Regions from separate parts of the Sinobacterium caligoides genome, predicted to be linked through region 1. Evidence: predicted binding sites of a transcription regulator. Region 1 holds the regulator's gene; the other holds the start of a gene.
What was found. Region 1 encodes LexA, which represses DNA repair genes until DNA is damaged. Its sites were predicted from a motif close to ACTGTNTNTANANACAGT; they were not measured.
Positions count from the first base shown of each region.

Region 2: recN (DNA repair protein RecN) is a predicted target of LexA. The motif match lies at 2,237-2,254, and genes of this name have one in related genera.

Region 1 covers NZ_RKHR01000005.1:493,548-497,320, forward strand. Annotated here, with positions in the region: gene EDC56_RS14485 (mechanosensitive ion channel family protein) at 1-675, opposite strand, end outside; gene EDC56_RS14490 (DUF6763 family protein) at 962-1,270, shown strand; gene lexA (transcriptional repressor LexA) at 1,362-1,970, shown strand; gene EDC56_RS14500 (SulA-like leucine-rich domain-containing protein) at 2,036-2,431, shown strand; gene EDC56_RS14505 (hypothetical protein) at 2,483-2,767, opposite strand; gene EDC56_RS14510 (hypothetical protein) at 2,905-3,381, opposite strand; gene topA (type I DNA topoisomerase) at 3,492-3,773, opposite strand, start outside.
Region 2 covers NZ_RKHR01000007.1:51,257-55,029, reverse strand. Annotated here, with positions in the region: gene fur (ferric iron uptake transcriptional regulator) at 4-423, shown strand; gene recN (DNA repair protein RecN) at 536-2,197, opposite strand; gene grpE (nucleotide exchange factor GrpE) at 2,466-3,089, shown strand; gene dnaK (molecular chaperone DnaK) at 3,246-3,773, shown strand, end outside.

The DNA.
Region 1 (3,773 bases):
CTCATAGATACGCCGATTCAGCATACGCGAGGGGTTTTCAACAGCAACATTGGCAAAGACCGAGTTAGGCACATAGAGCGGGCGCTGATCAAAAGTGCGAATTCGTGTCGTACGCCAACCAATATGCTCTACCGTCCCCTCCATTTCAGTATCCGGCGAACGAACCCAATCACCAATAGCAAAGGGGCGATCCAAATACACCATCAACCCCCCGAAGAAGTTAGCCAGCAAATCCTTAGCCGCAAAACTAATCGCGATACCGCCGATACTACCCACAGCCAAGATTCCCGAGATACTATAGCCAAGTCGCTGGATACAAATCAGCACTACAATCAGCACAATTATTATTCTCAACAACTTACCAATGGTGTGAATCGCCGCTGCATCGAGGTTGATTAGCCCACCACGAGACTCAAACAGCGTTTCCGCCAGCCGTACAAAGCGCACTAACAGCCACGCCAATATGCAGATGAAGGCAATATCTTTAAACATGATCAAAGGCTGCAGCTCTTCATCATTCACTGCTGGCAATAACCTCTGAGCCGTCCAACTTCCCACAAACAACCAAATAAACGCTGAAGTAGGCCCCCGCATCGCCGACAACAACAAGTCATCCCACTGCCGATTGTTTTTAAGTAGCTGTGCCTGCAAACGTCGAATTAGTATACGAGCCATCCAGCTCACTACAAACGCGAAAACAAACGCACCAAGCAATAATAATATTGGCCCCTTTAGCCACTCAGGAAGCCACATCTCTATACGCTGAAAAATATTACCCTCCACCTTCTACCCCTTGATTTAATAAGACTATACGAAAACAATAATAGCTTTATTAGCCTCCAACTTCAGTGCTGTATCGCGTAATTCTACACGACATCACTTGACGGCTTAAAATAACAAGCTCATAACATAGCCTCCACAACACAAACTTTGCAACATTGCATTTGTTGGGAGAATTGAAATGGCAACGCAAATCGCAAAAATCGGTCAATGGTATAAGGCAGAAGAAGGCGCTATCTTTGAGGTCGTTGCCTTAGACGACATCAGCTCTAGCATCGAAATCCAATACATAGACGGCGAAATCGGTGAGTACGATATAGATAGCTGGCTACAAGACAACCTACAGCAAATCGCCGCGCCAGAAGACTGGACCGCCCCTTACGAAGTTGAAAAGGAGCAAGGGTATGCCGAGGACTCAACGACTACGATGAACCTAGGTGAGGACCCTCTTCAATCGATCACTTATGAAAATCTATTCAATGACCTATGAATAAATAACGAACAAATTAGTCAGTCTTGTTGCGCCTCAAGAATATACTGTATATAGTTACAGCAACTGTATAAACAAACAGATAGGCGCCATGATTAAACTAACAGCAAGACAGGCAGAAGTCCTCTCACTCATCAAGCGACATATCCGAGATAGCGGCTTGCCACCGACACGTGCCGATATCGCCAAAGAGCTTGGCTTTAAATCCGCTAACGCAGCAGAAGAACACCTTCGTGCTCTCGCCAAAAAAGGGGCTATAGAGATCATTCCTGGCACCTCTAGAGGAATTCGCATCACCGCACAGGAGGAAGACCTTGGGTTACCCATTATCGGTCAGGTCGCTGCAGGCAACCCAATCTTGGCAGAACAAAATATTGATGATCATGTAAAAATGCCCGAACAGTTTTTCTCCCCCACTGCTGACTACCTATTGCGTGTCAGAGGCGAAAGCATGAAAAACATCGGCATTATGGATGGTGACTTACTGGCAGTACATAGCACCAGCGACGTCAGAGAGGGGCAAGTTGTTGTCGCTCGCATCGATGACGAGGTCACAGTAAAGCGTTTAAAGTACGGAAAAAATAAACGTCAACTTATGCTTCTTCCTGAGAATGAGGAGTTCGAACCCATCATTGTCGATTTAGCAGATCAAGAAGTAACCATTGAAGGTATCAGCGTAGGCGTCATTCGCCGTCATTAATATTCGATTGGTGCACGCTACTGGATCACTGCGACTGCACCAAGCCACCAGCAAAGGACGATAACATGCCCCTATTTGCAGCCCTAGAAAACCAAGAGACACAAGCCGGCTATACAGAGTGTATTACCGAACTGGCGATCAAAGGTAAGCACTGCCAAGAGCTGTTACTACTCCCTATCATCAGTCACCTAAGCAGTAGCGATGATAGTCGCTGGGTCACCTGGATAAACCCACCACCACTTAACAGAAGCAAACTAAAAGAGTTTGGCCTCGATCAGCGCCCCATACTGATTATTAATACTAAGTCACAAGCAGAAACCAATGCACTCTTACTACGCTGCCTCAATAATGGCCGAAGTAATACCGTGATCGCCAACATTGAGGACGACAGTGCGCTAGACCGTAGACAGCTCTGCTATGCCGCCAATAATGGTAATAGCCACTGCCTACTCGTACTTTAAGACGGCCAGTAGCCCGAAAAAGAGGGATAATGAATGCCTTTTAGTAATTGATTAATGTAAAACCATATCGCAGATCATCTCAGTCTCGGTGCTTTCAAAGCACTCATCTGCCGTGAGCATATCTGCCTGCTCCTCTTGATTCTCAACGATTTCAGCAAAAGTTGCCATACCCGCCTGAATCATGGCTTTTGCCACCTCGAGGCGATCTGCCGAAGAAACCAGGTCCGAGGCACTGCCAAAACGAATATTAATTAATGGGCGATTGTCGCCATCGGCACTTCTAAGGACGATCTCACCATTGGCAAGCTCAACAATTTCCAATAAGGATGACACCATGCTCACCTTTTCTTCTAATTAATCGGTCTGTTAGTTATAACACCGCCTTATTCCACGAAACAAGGGCGCAACTGCAATAGTTACCATTTATTTCACGCTCTCCCCCTGTTTTAAGGCATACATGAGCTAAAACAAGGTTAAGATTCCTGTGCATCACTCCTTTGTCGCTGTATTAACAACATCATTTCATTTCTTATTGAAACGATATTCGATCGCGTCAGCCCCGCATCATCACTCACCTGCACCGCAATGACCGCTGGGTTTTGTCGAACGCGAACCCTCTCCTCCAACCTCAGTGAGTTCGACTGTAAGCGCCTCAACAACTGCCACCAATCTGCACTATGTAGCTCGTTTAATTCGCCACTATTCAAGCCCTTTGCTGAAAATACGGCAAGCAGCTCCTCGACAGCACCATCTCCAGACAACTCGCCATAAGAGACACCGTAAGCAATCGCCACTTCAGCTAAGTAGCATCGACACGCCTGATACAAGTGATGGGTCGCAGCCTCTAAAAAACCAAAATGCTGCTGCTCATCCGCCTGTGCCAACATTGATAACTGTTGATCAGCATACCCCAGCAACTGCGCGCCTCTGCGCTGTACATCTCTCAACATCACTCACCTCACACTCATTCGGCCATCATTCACACGATAAAAACTCGAAAAAAAGCCTGCAGTAAAGCAGGCTTTTTCATTAGGACGCGCACTTGCTTAACGAGTAAGCATTACTTATCAGCCTTCTTTTTCGTAACACGCTTCTTCTTTTGCTCCTCAACCCACTTTCCACCGACATAATAAGCAGTCCAGCCGCTGGCTTTCGCCTCAACTTCGCTCATCACATATTGCTCCTTGGTTTTACGACTATAACGAACAATCGCTGGATTACCGTCTGGATCAGCTACCGGTGCAGACATCAAGAAAGCGTACTTAGGGTCGATTTCACTCTTATGCGGCAGCAGCTCCGTTACTAATGGCGCACGAGTCTCACGGTTTTTAGGGAACTTACT
Region 2 (3,773 bases), on a different contig from region 1:
ACAATGGCAATAGAGAGTCAAGAATTAAAGAAAGTTGGATTGAAAGTCACGTTGCCACGGGTCAAGATCTTACAGATTATGGAGACGGCGGCAACCGAGGGCAAGCATCTTAGCGCGGAAGATGTCTATAAAGCCTTGATGGAGGTCGGTGACGACGTGGGTTTGGCAACGGTTTATCGGGTGCTGACGCAGTTTGAACAGGCCAACTTGGTGACTCGCCACAACTTTGAGGGTGGTCATTCGGTGTTCGAACTGACGCGCGAAGATCATCACGATCACATGGTCTGTACCGAAACCGGTGAGGTGGTCGAGTTCTTTGATGAGGTGATTGAGCAACGTCAACATGAGTTGGCAGAACAGCACGGCTTCGAGATCGTCGATCACAGCATGGTGTTGTATGTGCGTCGCAAGGAAAAGAAGTAGCGGTAAGTTTTGAGTAGTGCATGCATAAACTGAGCACTGTACGAGTTTGCGCATAGAGCATAGAGCATAGAGCTATAGAGCGTAGAAAAAAGGAGGGCTAAGCCCTCCTTTTTTACGCCTGCTCTAAGCGCAGCATCTCTTGTGCATGAGCGCGCGACTGCGGTGTGATGACGATGCCGCCGAGCATACGGGCGATCTCGTCGACACGCTGGGTGTCGGCGAGATTGTGGATCGCGGTCTTGGCGCCGTCGCCGTCGGTGCTCTTGCTGGCTTGAAGGTGTTGATGGGCTTGGCTTGCGACCTGCGGTAGGTGGGTGATGCAGAGTACCTGGCTGTGTTGGCCGAGTTCACGTAGCAGGCGTCCGACAATCTCGGCGACACCGCCACCGATACCAACATCGACCTCGTCAAAGATACGCGTACCGGCTGCCTGCTGGTGGCTGGAGACAACGCTAATGGCAAGGCTGATGCGTGATAGCTCGCCTCCCGAGGCGACCTTGGAGATGAGTTGTGGCTCCTGCCCTGGGTTGGTGCTGACGAGTAATTCGACGATCTCTTTGCCGGCGGGGCCGCGGTCGCAGGGGGTGAAGGCGAAGTTGATCTTACAGTGTTCCATGCTCAGCGCCGCGAGCTGTTGGTTGGCGAGTTGTTGTAGCTTCTTACCGGCGCTGCGACGCTGGCGGCTGATCTTCGTCGCCAGTTTGTCGTAGCTTTTTTGCAGGGTGGCTATCTGTTGTTCCAGTTGCTCGAGCTGGTTGTCGTCGCTGTCGAGTAGCTCGAGCTCGGCGTTGAGTTCGAGGGCGAGTGCGGGCAGTTGCTGGGGTTGGATGCGGTGCTTGCGGGCAGTCTGATAGATCAGACTGAGTCGCTCTTCAACCCATTGCAGTCGGGCGGGGTCGAGGGGTTGGCGCTCGATATGACTGGCGATGGCACTGCTGGCCTCGCTGACCAAGATCTGGGCGTTGCTCAGTAGTTCGATGGCCTCGCCTAGCTGTTCGTCCTCGCCGGTGACGGCAAGTAGTGAGCTGCTCGCTTGATGCAGCTGATTCAGCAGGCTGTTGTCACCGCTGTCGCAGAGCTGTTGGCTATGGTAACAGGCGGTCAGGGTCTCTTCGGCGTTGGCCAGCTGGCTCTGTTCCGATTCGAGGGCCTCGAGCTCATCCTCCTCGAGGGCGAGTTGATTGAGTTCGGCGCTCTGGTAGCGCAAGAGTTGTTCGCGGGCGCTTTGCTCACCGGCGTTGTCGTGGCGTAGTTGCAGTTGCTGCTGTGCTTCCTGCAGTTGCTGATAAGCGCCCTGCAGCTGTAACAGCAGGGGTTGTTGCGCGGCAAAGTTGTCGAGTAACTCGCGTTGGGTGTCGCGTTTGAGTAGCGAGTAGTGCTGGTTCTGGCTGTGAATATCGAGCAGCTGCTCGCCGAGCTCTTTAAGCTGTTTGACGGAGACCGGCTTGCCGTTGATGTAGGCCTTGGTGCGCCCACTGCGACTGATGATGCGGCGTAACAGGCACTCGTCGTCGCCGCCGATGGCCTGTTGCTGTAGCCATTGCCGGGCTTGTGGCGAGTCGCTGAGGTCGAAGCGAGCGTGAAGCTCTGCTTGTTCGCTGCCGTTGCGGATCATGTTGACGTCAGCACGACCGCCGGTGATGGTGGCCAGCGCCTCGAGAGTCAACGATTTTCCCGCACCGGTCTCGCCGGTGATGGCTGTCATACCGCCGCTGAAGTCTAGTTCCAGGCTCTGGGCGAGGGCGAAGTTGTCGATGCAGAGTTGTGTGAGCATGCCGAGTTACCTATAGGGATACTGGGTTTTCGTACAGTGACTGTTTGTTTATACAGCAATAATCGAGGTGATGCGAGTTCTCGGTAATTTTTTTTCAACGGCTCGGTTTCGTCGCTTGATTTTTATTGGCCTCGACCCCATTACAACTAGCATCCTACAGCTCCCGACGGTCGAGGCCTGCATCAGCGGCACGACGAGGGAATAGTATTGCGCTGGAGCCTAGTAATAAGGTCTTCGTATTCAAAAGATTAGATAGTGGAGTGTTGTTGTGTCAGAACAGAAGCAAGACAAGCAGGCGGAAGAAGTGGTTGATGTTGCAGCTGAGCAACAGGCCGAAAATACAGCGACTGAGGCAGTGGTCGAAGAGATTGTCGAAGAAATTGTTGAAGAAGTGGTTGAGGGCGAGGTTGAGCAGCAGGTCGATCTGGCGGCTCAGTTAGAACAGGCGCAGCAAGAGATTGCCGAGCTGAAAGATAGCTCGCTGCGAGTGCAGGCTGAGGCGCAAAATATTCGTCGTCGCTCTGAAGGCGAGGTCGATAAGGCGCGTAAGTTTGCGCTGGAGAAGTTTGCCGGTGAGTTGTTGCCGGTCATGGATAACCTTGAGCGTGCGCTTGAGGCGTCGGCTGAGGAACACGTGGCGGCGGCGATGGAAGGGGTTGAATTGACCCGTAAGAATCTGGAAGACGTGTTCAAGCGCTTCAAGATTGAAGGTGTTAACCCCGCTGGTGAACCGTTCGATCCGCAGGCGCATCAGGCGATGAGCATGATCGAGAACCCAGACTGCGAGCCTAATACCGTGCTGCATGTGGTACAGAAGGGTTACAACCTGAATGGTCGTTTATTGCGTCCGGCAATGGTCATGGTCAGCAAGGCGGCCGATAAGGGCGCTTAACGTTTTGTGTGATTTTTTTGCGCTGGCCCCTTGAATTCCATTGTCCAGCGCCAATATCTACAACAAGCAAAGATATCAGGGGTCATCCCCGTCGCTGTCAGGAGATGCAAAACGTCCCTCGGCAGAAAGTAAGATTAAAGATTTAGGAGAGTTAAAATGGGTAAGATTATTGGCATCGACTTGGGTACTACCAACTCATGCGTTTCGGTATTGGATGGCGATAGTGCCCGTATCATCGAGAACGCTGAGGGTGATCGTACTACCCCATCTATTATTGCCTACGCCGAAGACGGTGAGGTATTGGTCGGTCAGCCAGCTAAGCGCCAGGCTGTGACCAACCCGCAGAACACATTGTTCGCGATCAAGCGTCTCATCGGTCGTAAATTCGCTGATGATGTCGTACAGAAAGATATCAAGATGGTTCCCTACACTATCGCTGCCGCCGATAACGGCGACGCATGGGTAGAGGTGAAGGGCGAGAAAATGGCCCCGCCACAGATTTCAGCCGAAGTTCTTAAGAAGATGAAGAAGACGGCAGAAGAGTTTCTTGGTGAGTCTGTTACAGAAGCGGTTGTTACCGTTCCTGCTTACTTCAACGACTCACAGCGTCAGGCGACTAAAGATGCAGGTCGTATCGCCGGTCTAGACGTTAAGCGTATTATCAACGAGCCAACGGCTGCGGCT